3 regions of the Acidovorax sp. GW101-11A03 genome follow, and region 3 is predicted to be linked to each of the others. Evidence: predicted binding sites of a transcription regulator. Region 3 holds the regulator's gene; each other region holds the start of a gene.

Region 1 (4,077 bases), on a different contig from region 3:
GGGCCCGGCCTGCTGGCCATCCTGTGGTGGCCCCGGGGCTGAAACCCCCCATCCCGCAGCACCCCAGATTCCGCCAGAATTCGCCCCGCATGCCGTCCGCACCACCCCCCCTCCCCACCTTGCCCCGCCGCCACGCCCTGCAGTGGCTGGCAGCGCTGGCGGGCACTTCAGGCGCTGCGCACGCGCCAGCTGCGTGGGCGGCCGATGCATCGCTGGAACCCGCCGAATGCATCGCCCCCTCCCGCCCCGGTGGCGGGTTTGACCTGACCTGTGGCCTGGCCACCCAGGCGGTGCAAGCCGTGCGCCCCGCACGCCCACCGCTGCACACACGCTACCTGCCCGGCGGCATCGGTGCCGTGGCGTTTGACCAGGTCGCCACCGGGCGGCTGGGCGGGCCAGGCACGCTGGTGGCGTTCTCCAGCGGCTCGCTGCTCAACATCGCGCAGGGCCGCTTTGGCCCCCACCCCGTGAGCGCCGTGCGCTGGATCGCCACGCTGGGCACCGACTACGGCGTGGTGGCCGTGCACCGCGATGCGCCCCACCAGCGCCTGCAAGACGTGGTGGCCGCGCTGCGCAAGGACCCGGCCCGCGTGGTGTTTGGCGCTGGCGGCACCCTGGGCAGCCAGGACTGGATGAAAGCCGCCCTGCTGACCCGCGCCGCCGGGCAAGACCCCAAGCGCATGCGTTTTGTGTCATTCGAAGGTGGCGGAGAGGCGCTCAAGGCGCTGCGCGGCGGCCACATCGGCGTCTTTACCGGCGATGCCGCCGAGGCCCGGCAGGCCCTGGAAAAAGGCGCGCCCCTGCGCTTTCTGGCCGTGCTGGCCCAGGCCCGCCTGCCCGGCGCCCTGGCCGACCTGCCCACGGCGCGCGAACAGGGTGTGGACCTGGTCTGGCCCACGGTGCGCGGCCTGTACATGGCCGCCAGCGCCCCCGATGCCGCCGTGCGCGCCTGGGTGGCCGCGTTTGCCGATGCGCTGTCCGCACCCGGTTATGCCGCGCTGTGCAACCAGTACGGCCTGTACCCGTTTGCGCGCACTGGCACGGCGCTGGAGGAATTTGTGCAACGCAGCCTGGCCGACTACCGCCAGTTGGCGCAGGAGCTGGGCCTGCGGTCCTGGCCACGCTGAGGCGGCTGCTGCTAAGCCCGTGCGGTGGTCTCAGACGATCTCTGGGCCGCTCACTTCTCCAGCCACCACTGGATCACCACCTTGGCCAGGAACCCCAGAAACCCCACACCCAGGCCCAGGAAGATCACAAAGGTGCCAAACCGCCCGGCCTTCGATTCCCATGCCAGCTGCCCGATGATGAACAGCATGTAGGCGATGAACGCCCCCACGCCATAGGTGAGGAAGAAGCCCGAGATCTGCGCCTCGGTGAAGCCAAAAATCACGATGCCCCTCCAGGCGTGCGCTCTGGTGCAGCGGGTGCAGCCAGGTCGCGCTCGGGCAGGCTGGATGCGTCCACCAGGTCGCGGTAGGCGTGCCAGCTGGCGTGGCCCAGCATGGGCATCACGGCGATCAGGCCCAGCAGCAGCGAGCCCAGGCCCAGCAAGGTAAAGCCCAGGATGATCGCCGCCCAGAACGCCATGGGCAGCGGGTTGATCACCACGGCCTGCCAGCTTGTCAGCACCGCCTGCAACAGCGTGGCGCGGCGGTCCAGCAGCAGCGGCATGGCGACCACGCTGGACGCAAAAATCGGTGCGGCCATCAGGCTGCCCAGGGCCAGCCAGATTTCAAACAACCAGCCATCGCGGGCCATGACCACGTGGCGCAGAAAGTCGAGTGGTGTCTCAATGGGCACGGGCGCCAGCAGGGTGATGAGCGCCGCCGATGTCATGACCCAGCCCGAGGCCGCCAGCGCCAGCAGGGCTCCAAACTGCACCATGCACCAGTAGTCATTGCCCCATTTGTTCACGTGGCTGTTCTGCCAGTTGAACCAGGTCTTGAGCACCACGCCCAGGTTGGCAGGCTCGCCGCGCTCCAGCGCGCGGCTCAGCGCATACAGGCTGGTGGCCAGCACCGGCGCCACCACCAGAAAGCCCGACAGCGCCCCCGCCAGCAGCCAGAAGCGGTGGTGCCCCACCGCAAAGATGGCCGCCCCGAACAGCGTGAGCGCCAGCCCATGCGCAAAGCTGATCCAGCCCGCCCGTGCCATGTCGCGCCAGGCCAGCACCAGCCAGGTCATGGGCTGCATCAGGCCGATGGTGCGGATGGCGGGCAATGGCGGGGGATGACGAGGCATAGTGGGAGGGGTCGCTCAGCGACGGGTGAGTGTGACTTCATCGGGCAACGGCATCAACCGCCGCGCGCCCGAACCTTGACCTGAGGCAAGAAACCGAACCGAGGGAAGCCCGTCAGGCCAACAGCCTGCACAGCGCCGTGAGGCTGTCCACCGTGGCATGCGGCTGCACGTCATCGTGCGGCCAGGGGTGGTTGGCGCTGTTGATCCACACGGCCTGCATGCCCGCGTTCAGCGCTCCCTGCGCATCCAACGTGGCGTCGTCGCCCACGTGCAGCACCTCGTGGGGCAGCACATCGGCGGCGGTGGCGGCGGCGTGGAAGATGCGCGCATCGGGCTTGGCCACGCCAAATTCCGACGCGCTGATGCTGTGGCGAAAGTAGTGGCCGATGCCGATGCGGTGCACGTCGGCATTGCCGTTGGACACCGCCACCACCGGGTAGCGCGCCGACAAAAAGGCCAGCGTGTCGTGCGCGTCGTCAAACAGCTCCACGCGCATGCGCTCGGCAAAGAACAGGTCAAACGCCGGTTCGGCCAGCGCAGGCTCGTCGCCCGCCTGGGTCAGCGCCAGGCGGATGGACTCGCGCCGCAGCGCGCTCAGGTCGTGCAGCAGGTCGGGCCGCAGCGCCACCATCTGGTTGCGGATGGCGCGCAGCGATTCGGTGCTGGAGAACAAAGCCGCCGTGGCGGGCGCATGGTGCATGAGCCAGTCCAGCAGCACGCGTTCGGCCCGGGTGATGGTGGGCCAGATGGGCCAGAGCGTGTCGTCCAGGTCGATGGAGATGGCGCGGATGCGGGCGATGTCCAGCTGCGGGGCGGATGCCTGCGCAGGCGCGGTGGGTTGAGGCTGGGGGGCGGTCATGGTGCGGCAAGAATACCCGACGGTAACCAGCGGATGTGCCGCAGATCCCGCGTGGCCGCCAAGGCCCGGCCCATTTGCCACAATCGGGCCATGCCCTCCTCCTTCGCCCCCGAACCCCCATACACCCACGGCCAGGCCGACCGCACCGCCGTGCTGCTGTGCAACCTGGGCACGCCCGACGAACCCACGGCCCCAGCCGTGCGCCGCTATCTGGCACAGTTTTTGGGCGACCACCGCGTGGTGGAGATCCCCAAACTGCTGTGGATGCCCATCCTGCACGGCATCATCCTGCGCACGCGCCCGGCCAAGTCGGCCGCCAAATACGCGAGCATCTGGACGCCCGAGGGCTCGCCCCTGGCGCACTGGACGGCCAAACAGGCCACGCTGCTGCGCGGCTGGCTGGGCGAGGCAGGCCACGCGGTGCTGGTGCGCCACGCCATGCGCTACGGCAACCCGTCCATCGCCAGCCAGCTCGATGCCCTGAAGGCCGAAGGCGCCACGCGCATCCTCATCCTGCCGCTGTACCCGCAGTATTCGGCAACCACCACGGCCAGCGTGTTTGACGCCGTCTACACCTGGGCCGCTCGCACGCGCAACGTGCCTGAGCTGCGCTTCGTCAACCACTACCACGATGCCCCCGGCTACATCGACGCGCTGGCCCGCACCATCGAAACCCACTGGAAGCACCACGGCCAGCCCGACCAGCTGGTGATGAGCTTTCATGGCGTGCCCGAGCGCACCCTGCACCTGGGCGACCCCTACCACTGCGAGGCCCGCAAGACCGGCCGCCTGCTGGCCGAGCGCCTGGGCCTGCGCGAGGAGCGCTACCGCATCACCTTCCAGTCGCGCTTTGGCAAGGCCAAGTGGCTGGAGCCCTATACCCAGCCCACCATCGAGGCGCTGGGCAAGGCGGGCACGCGGCGGGTGGACGTGGTGTGCCCCGGCTTCACCAGCGACTGCCTGGAGACGCTGGAAGA
Region 2 (4,077 bases), on a different contig from region 3:
TCGCACCGACACGTTCGGCCTGGGCGTTTGCAACGGCTGCCAGATGTTTGCCGAGCTGGCCGACATCATCCCCGGCGCACAAGACTGGCCACGCTTCACCACCAACCAGAGCGAGCGCTTCGAGGCCCGCCTGTCGCTGGTGGAAGTGCTCGAATCTCCCAGCCTGTTCCTGCAAGGCATGGCGGGCAGCCGCCTGCCGATTGCCGTGGCGCATGGCGAGGGTTATGCCAACTTCAAGTACCGGGGCAACGCCGACAAGGCCATTGCCGCCATGCGCTACGTGGACAACCACGGCCGTGCGACCGAGCAGTACCCGTTCAACCCCAACGGCAGCGCGGGTGGCCTGACGGCCGTGACCACCGCCGATGGCCGCTTCACGGCCATGATGCCGCACCCCGAGCGCGTGTTCCGCAACGTGCAGATGAGCTGGACCAGCGAGGACAAGGCCCAGTACAGCGGCTGGATGCGCATCTGGCGCAACGCGCGCAAGTGGGTAGGCTGACCCTGGTTGCCGTTCGGGCAGCACGCGTGACTGGGAACGGGGCTTCGGCCCCGTTTTTCATGGGGCGTTGATATCAGCAGGATTGACGCGGGTCATTGCTATAGTCGGCGCTTTTCATCCATTCCAAGGACTCCCCATGGCCTCTGGCAGCCTGCTTGCCCTGCTCGACGATATCGCCACCATTCTGGACGACGTGGCCGTGATGACCAAAGTGGCGGCCAAGAAGAGTGCGGCCATGGCCGACGATGTGTCCGTGATGACCAAGGTGGCGGCGCAGAAGACAGCGGGGGTGCTGGGGGACGATCTGGCGCTCAATGCCCAGCAGGTGACCGGCGTGCGCGCCGAGCGCGAGATTCCGGTGGTCTGGGCCGTAGCCAAGGGCTCGATGATCAACAAGGTCATCCTGGTGCCCGCTGCGCTGCTCATCAGTGCGTTTGCGCCCTGGGCTGTGACGCCGCTGCTGATGGTGGGAGGCGCTTTCCTGTGTTTCGAGGGCTTTGAGAAGGTGGCCCACAAGCTGCTGCATTCCGAGCATGAAGACGCAGCCGAACATGAAAGCCATGCCAAGGCCAACGCGAACCCGGCGGTGGACCTGGTGGCGTTTGAAAAAGACAAGATCAAAGGCGCCGTGCGCACCGACTTCATTCTGTCGGCCGAAATCATTGCCATCACCCTGGGCACGGTGGCCAGCGCGCCCTTCGCGCAGCAGGTGGCCGTGCTGTCGGGCATCGCCATCATCATGACCATCGGCGTGTATGGCCTGGTGGCGGGCATCGTCAAGCTCGATGACCTGGGCCTGTGGCTCAGCAACAAGGCCAGCAGCGCGGCTCGGGCGCTGGGGGCAGGCATTGTGCGCGCGGCGCCTTGGCTGATGAAGGGCCTGTCCGTGGCGGGCACGGCAGCGATGTTCCTGGTGGGCGGCGGCATCCTGGTGCATGGCGTGCCTGCGCTGCACCACGCCGTCGAGGCCGCAGCCGGCGCAGCAGGCCAGTGGCCCGCAGGCGGGGTGTGGAAGGTGGTGGCCGAGAACCTGCTCAACGCCGTGGTGGGCATTGTGGCCGGGGGCCTGGTGCTGGCCGGTGTCACGCTGGTGCAGCGCCTGCGCGGCAAGTCCACAGCGTAAGAACGTGTTTACGATCTTTTCGGGGCCGCGTTGGGGCGCAATCGGGATGAGTGGATGCTTCGGATGCGCCGCATGGGCTCGTGCCCATGCAAGCAGTCGAGGCGTCCAATCGCCCGATTTCGCCCCAACCCTTCGGGCAAGTGCCTTGCCGGGCGGTCTGCAGCGTTGCGGCGCTTGTGGATAGCCAAGCTATCCACTGCACCCCGCGCCTTGCATCCCATCCCGGCAAGGTACTTGCGCGGCCCTGAAAAGATCGTAAATACGTTCTAAGAATGGGCATGTCTTGATGTAGGTCCAAGGGTTAGTACCAAGGCCTTGAGTTAAGGCAAGGCCGGTGGGCAGGTGCAACGGTTCAATACATGCACGGGGGTCGTCCCCGTCCAACCGATGCGAAATCACCATGAAAAAGAACCTGCTGGCTGTAGCTGCCCTGTGTGTCCTGTCTTCTGGCGCTGCCCTGGCGCAACAGGCTGAAGGCCCCTGGATGGTCCGTGCACGTGCGGTGCACCTGGACAGCGCCAACAAGGACAGCACGCCCCTGGGCCTCACGGTCAACAACAAGGCGATTCCTGAAGTCGATATCACGTACTTCTTCAACAAGAATATTGCTGCGGAGCTGATCCTCACGGTGCCGCAAAAGCACACGCTGCGCGCCGGCGGCGCAGCCATCGGCACGCTCAAGCACCTGCCACCGACACTGCTGGCGCAGTACCACTTTGATGCCCCCGGCTTCAAACCTTATGTGGGCGCGGGCCTCAACTACACGCGCTTTTCCAGCGTGAACCTGCCTGCCGGTGTGGACATCGACCGCAACAGCTTCGGCCCCGCGCTGCAAGTGGGTGTGGACATCCCGCTGGCCAAGAATCTTTACCTCAACTTTGACGTGAAGAAGGTCTTCATCAAGACCGATGTGACTGCGGGTGGTGCCAAGCTGGGCACCTTCAAGGTAGACCCTGTTCTGGTGGGCGTGGGTCTGGGTTGGCGCTTCTGAGGTGCCGCCCGCCATCGCCCCGGCGATGGCGGGCTGTGCCCGGAAAGCGCCTTTGCGGCGGCGCTGGTCAGCCCGCACTGCGGCGGTACAACGCCAGTGAGGCGGCCAGCGCCAGCAATGCCCCCCCGCAGCAGCGGTCCAGCCACTGCACGGCACGGCGGTGCAGCAGCCGGATGGCGCGCGCTCCGACCAGCGCATAGCCCAGCATCACCGCACCATCGAGACTGGCAAACACCACCGCAATGGCTGCGTACTGCGGCCACTGTGGTGCATTGGCATTGATGAACTGTGGCAACAGCGCCGAGCAGAAAAGATAGCCCTTGGGGTTGGTGACCGCCACCAGAAACGAACGCAGGAAGATGCTGCGCGGCGTGGCTGCCGCCCCTCCAGCGCCCGGTTCGCCCCCTGCGGATACAACATCCAGGCCCCCGCGCGAGCGCAGCAGCCGCCATGCCAGCCAGGCCAGATAGGCCGCCCCCAGCCACTTCACCACCGAGAACCAGAACTCCGACGCGGCCAGCAGCGCGCCCAGGCCCAACGCCACCGCGCCTACAAGCACGAAGTCGGACGTGACCGCACCCAGCATGCCCGGCAGGGCCCGGCGTACGCCGTAGCGGGCGCCATTGGTCAGCGCCAGCAGCACCGTGGGGCCCGGCGTGGCAATGGCCACCAGTGCCACCAGCGAGAAGACCAGCAGGGTGGCGAGTGTCATGCCGCCATCCCGCAACCGGTGGCGGGTTTCACGTTGCTGATGCGGATGTCGGCGTTACCGGGCCATTGGTTCCTGTGACTCTTTGTGCTGTGGCGGGGCATGGAGGGCATGGCATGGTGTGGTCGGGATGTATGGACCCAGCGTAGGCCGCAGGCAGCCCCTTCACAAGGCACAGATGCCGCAATTTTGGGCAGTACACCTGCGCTTCATGGCCTGCTCCCCGATGGCTGCCCGCGCACGGCCTGTGGTGGTGCCAGCGCCACATCCGCCCCCCACATGCGCGCCCACAGCCAGGGCAGGGCGGTGGCCAGGTCGGGCCGCTGCCACTGCTGGGTGGTCGGGCGCTGGCCCCCAGCCATCTCTGCTGGGCTGCCCAGGTTGAAGTGAAAGGTGTAGGTGGGCTCGTTGCCCATGCGCAGGTCGGTGATGAAGACCTCCCCCCCGGCCTCGCTCATCTTGAAGAAGCCGTGGCTGAACCGTGTAATACGGTCCACCAGGGCGTTGCCCTGGTAGCGCGCATACAGGTCTGCGCCCCGTTCGTGGGCGGTCCAGCGCACAGGGCGGTCGCCGTCCAGCAGCCCGTAGTAGCCCTCGTAGTAGTGCGTGGGCGTCACGGCCACGGCGCGCCACAGCAGGGTGTTGAAGGGCGCGGGCGTAACGAGCAAATTGCCGGGCGCCAGTTGCGGCACCGGGGCGTGTGCCAGAAACCGCTGCGTGGCCATCTGCTGCGCGGCCACGCTCCAGCCCAG
Region 3 (4,077 bases):
CTGGCGGCAAGCTGGAGAACATCTACCGCCTGCAGATCATGAATGCGACAGAAGGTGAACAGCGCTATCGCATCAGCGCGCGGGGCCTGGAGGGGCTGGAGGTGTCTTCGGATGCCGAAGTGGACATCGGCCCCGCAGAGTCGCGCTGGGTGGCGGTGCGTTTGCAGATTCCCTATGGGTCGGCAAGCCCGGGCTCTCATGCCGTTCAGTTCGATGTGCAGGCCGTCGGTGCCGCCGCCCATGTGACAGAAAAATCGGTGTTCCTGGTGCCACGCTGAACGGTGCCCTGGTGCAAGGCCGCGCATGGCCTTGTGTTGATTGAGATGATTGTGAAGGAGTAAATCGCCATGTCTTCAAGCCCAGCCATTGCCCCTGTTGCGGCAGCACCCTGGTGGAAATTCGGCCATGTCTGGCTGGTGATTGCCGGCCCGGTCATTGTGATCGTTGCCGGTTTTGTGACCTTGTGGCTGGCGCTGTCCCGTCCAGACCCAGTGGTGGCAGAGGATTACTACCGCAAGGGGATCGAGATCAACAAGACGCTGGAAGCCCCCGAGAAGAGCCTGGCACCTGCCATGAAGGGACGCAACCATGCGGCCACCCCCGTGCAGGATCAGCCGCGTTGAAATACACAAGCATGTGGCTCACCAGTGATGCCACCGTGCCGCCACTGAGCCCCCAGGAGACAGGAACGACGATATGTGGACGCAACGCCTGATGTGGATTGCATGGCCCGCCTTCTTGATGGCGGGGGTGCTGGAGATGCTGGTTTTTGCCATGGTGGACCCCCAGGATCTGCACTGGTTCGGGCAACCGCTGGCGCTGTCGCGGCAGGGCGTCTATACGCTGGCTTTTTTTGCGTTCTGGATCATCACCATGGCAAGCAGTGCGTTGACCACGCTGCTTGCCATGTCACCCTTTGAGTTGAACCGCTGCCCGGTCCCCGAGGGTGAGCGGCCAGACGACTGCCGCAAGACATCGTCCTGCTCCTGAGCAAGGAGGAGGGCGTTACTGGCCAGCCGGTGAAGGCCAACCGGGACGGCGGCCAGATCAGTGGCAGGCTTGCTGGCTGTTCACAATGCGCTTGAGGGCATCCGTGTCCAGGATGCGGACATGGCGCTGCTTGACTTCCACGATGCCTTCTTCCACAAATTTGGAGAAGGTCCGGCTCACGGTTTCGAGTTTCAGGCCCAGGTAGCTGCCGATTTCTTCGCGGGTCATGCGCAGCACCAGTTCGGACTGCGAGAAGCCGCGTGCATGCAGCCGTTGCACCAGGTTCAGCAAAAAAGCCGCTAGGCGCTCTTCGGCGCGCATGCTGCCCAGCAGCAGCATCACGCCGTGTTCGCGCACGATCTCGCGGCTCATGATTTTGTGCACATGGTGCTGCAGGGCCGTGACCTCGCGCGAGAGTTCCTCGATGCGGTCGAAGGGCATCACGCAGACCTCGGCATCTTCCAGGGCCACCGCGTCACAGGTGTGGTGGTCGTTCACGATGCCATCGAGGCCAATGATCTCGCCCGCCATCTGAAAACCGGTGACCTGGTCGCGGCCGTCTTCGGTAGCCACGCAGGTTTTGAAGAAACCCGTGCGGATGGCGTAAAGCGACGTGAAGGACTCGCCATTGCGGAACAGCGTGCCCCCCCGCTTGACCTTGCGGCGAACGGCAACGACTTCATCGATGCGCTGCAGTTGCTCTTCGTTCAGGCCCACGGGCATGCACAGCTCGCGCAGGTTGCAGTTGGAGCAGGCGACTTTGATGGTGAGCGGGTTCATAGGCACGTGAGCTAGAGGTTGGGTGTCAAGTACATCGCGCCCGATACGAAAAAGCTGGAAGGCCTTCGGGGGGGCGCCGGAGCGACTGACATTTGTCAAATTGTCGCCCGTCGGCCTGGTCGTTCACTTGATGCAGGTCAAGGACATCGCCGAGAGGGTACGGCACAGTCAGGGTGTACGCAAGGATATTCCCCCATGACCGCTGTTTCGCCCGATCTCCTGCGCCGTTTTGACGTGCCGGGGCCCCGCTACACCTCCTATCCGACAGCCGACCGGTTTGTCGAAGCGTTCGGGCAGGAAGACTATATCCTGGCACTGGAGCAGCGCCGGACAGGCTCGGTGGCCAAGGCCTTGCCCTTGTCCTTGTATGTGCACATTCCGTTCTGCGAGTCGCTGTGCTACTACTGCGCCTGCAACAAGATCATCACCAAGCACCATGACCGCGCAGAAGTCTATCTGCGCTACCTGAGCCGCGAGATCGATCTGCACACCGCACACTGCGGCGTGGGCCAGGTGGTGAGCCAGCTGCACCTGGGTGGGGGGACGCCCACGTTTCTGTCGGATGCGGGTTTGCGTGAACTCATGGCCATGCTCAAGCGCAGCTTCACCTTGGCGCCGGGCGGTGAGTACTCCATCGAGGTGGACCCCCGCACCGTGAACGCCGACAGGCTGGCGCTGCTGGCTGAGCTGGGCTTCAACCGGCTCAGTTTCGGTGTGCAGGATTTTGATGCGGAGGTACAGAAGGCCGTGCACCGCGTCCAGCCTGCCGAACAGGTGTTCGCACTGGTGGAGTCAGCGCGCGCGCTGGGTTTTGACTCGGTGAACGTGGACCTGATCTATGGCCTGCCGCGCCAGACCCCCGAGTCGTTCGACCGTACCTTGGTGCAGGTCGCGCAGCTGCGGCCTGACCGCATTGCGCTGTATGCCTACGCACACCTGCCCGAACGTTTCAAGCCCCAGCGCCGCATTGTGTCGGCCGAGTTGCCCACGGCGTCGAGCAAGCTGTCCATGCTGTCGCGCTCGCTCGATGCGTTCATGGACGCGGGTTATGTCTATGTGGGCATGGACCACTTTGCGCTGCCCTCGGATGCCTTGGCTGTGGCCAAACGCCAAGGGCGGTTGCATCGCAACTTCCAGGGCTACAGCACACAGCCCGACTGCGATCTGATCGGACTGGGCGTATCGGCCATCGGCCGCGTGGGTGCGACCTACAGCCAGAACTCCAAGACGCTGGAAGAGTATTACGACTTTCTCGACCAGGGGCGCCTGCCGGTGGTGCGTGGCCTGGCCCTCACGCGCGACGATCTTGTGCGCCGCGCCGCCATCATGGCCCTGATGTGCCAGGGCGAGTTGCTCTATGAATCCATGGAGCAGGCCTGGTTGATCGATGTGCGGCAGTACTTTGCGGCGGAGATTGCCCAGCTCGAAGACATGGCCGAACAGGGGCTGGTGCGGGTAGGACCCGAGGGGATCGAAGTGACGGCCATGGGATGGTTTTTTGTGCGGGGCATTGCCATGGTCTTTGACCGTTATCTGCAGGCAGACCGTAATCGCGCCCGGTTTTCGCGCATCATCTGAGGCCTATGCTCGCAACCGTTGCCTGGACGGCTTTGCTCATGGGACTCGCAGGCGGGTCCCATTGCTTGGTCATGTGTGCTGCGCCCTGTGGTGCCCTGGTAGGGCGGGCTGCGGCCTCAGAGGGGGCGGACAGTCCGGCGCAAGAAGGCGCTGCGGTGCAGGTTGTGCAATGGGTGCCGCAGGGTGGGGTGGTTTTGCGCACCCTGGCGTTTCATGGGGGGCGGCTGGCGGGCTACGCGGCAGCAGGCGCCCTGGCCGCCCTGGCCATGGACAGCCTGGCGTGGCTTACCCAGCAGACCACGGCCCTGCGCCCGGTGTGGACCCTGATGCATGTGGCTGTCATGGCCTGGGGCCTGATGATGATGGTGCAGTCGCGCCAGCCTGCCTGGGTGGAGCGGGCCGGGCGGGCGGTGTGGGGGCGCGTCCGGCCGCTGGTGGGGGCGCCCGGTGGCGTGCTGGTGGCAGGTGCCCTGTGGGCCTTGATGCCCTGTGGATTGTTGTACTCGGCCCTGCTGGTCGCCGCTCTGAGTGGCGGAGCCTTGGAAGGGGCGCTGACCATGGTGTTGTTTGCCGTGGGTAGCGGGGTGTGGCTGCTGGGTGGCCCCTGGGTGTGGAGCCGACTTCGAAGCCGCCTGAATCAGGTGCGTGCGGAGTGGGGCACCCGGATCGCGGGGGGGCTGCTCTGTGCGGTGGCAGCCTGGGCACTCTGGATGGACCTGATCTACAAGC

What was found. Region 3 encodes FNR, which switches genes on or off when oxygen is low (the NO sensors DNR and NnrR bind a similar motif). Its sites were predicted from a motif close to TTGATNNNNATCAA; they were not measured.
Region 1: AC07Z7_RS23325 (DUF2189 domain-containing protein) is a predicted target of FNR. The motif match lies at 2,317-2,330, and genes of this name have one in related genera.
Region 2: AC07Z7_RS10070 (OmpW/AlkL family protein) is a predicted target of FNR. The motif match lies at 1,909-1,922, and genes of this name have one in related genera.

The regions. Positions count from the first base shown of each region.
Region 1 covers NZ_JBWKZU010000092.1:9,286-13,362, forward strand. The annotation lists gene AC07Z7_RS23310 (sensor histidine kinase) at 1-42, shown strand, start outside; gene AC07Z7_RS23315 (Bug family tripartite tricarboxylate transporter substrate binding protein) at 90-1,127, shown strand; gene AC07Z7_RS23320 (DUF2788 domain-containing protein) at 1,178-1,390, opposite strand; gene AC07Z7_RS23325 (DUF2189 domain-containing protein) at 1,387-2,241, opposite strand; gene AC07Z7_RS23330 (HAD-IA family hydrolase) at 2,354-3,100, opposite strand; gene hemH (ferrochelatase) at 3,191-4,077, shown strand, end outside.
Region 2 covers NZ_JBWKZU010000018.1:54,128-58,204, reverse strand. The annotation lists gene purL (phosphoribosylformylglycinamidine synthase) at 1-502, shown strand, start outside; gene AC07Z7_RS10075 (DUF808 domain-containing protein) at 639-1,625, shown strand; gene AC07Z7_RS10070 (OmpW/AlkL family protein) at 2,026-2,616, shown strand; gene AC07Z7_RS10065 (LysE family translocator) at 2,684-3,328, opposite strand; gene AC07Z7_RS10060 (metal-dependent hydrolase) at 3,535-4,077, opposite strand, start outside.
Region 3 covers NZ_JBWKZU010000011.1:76,382-80,458, reverse strand. The annotation lists gene ccoG (cytochrome c oxidase accessory protein CcoG) at 1-278, shown strand, start outside; gene AC07Z7_RS07305 (FixH family protein) at 348-623, shown strand; gene AC07Z7_RS07300 (hypothetical protein) at 697-990, shown strand; gene fnr (fumarate/nitrate reduction transcriptional regulator Fnr) at 1,048-1,770, opposite strand; gene hemN (oxygen-independent coproporphyrinogen III oxidase) at 1,966-3,348, shown strand; gene AC07Z7_RS07285 (sulfite exporter TauE/SafE family protein) at 3,354-4,077, shown strand, end outside.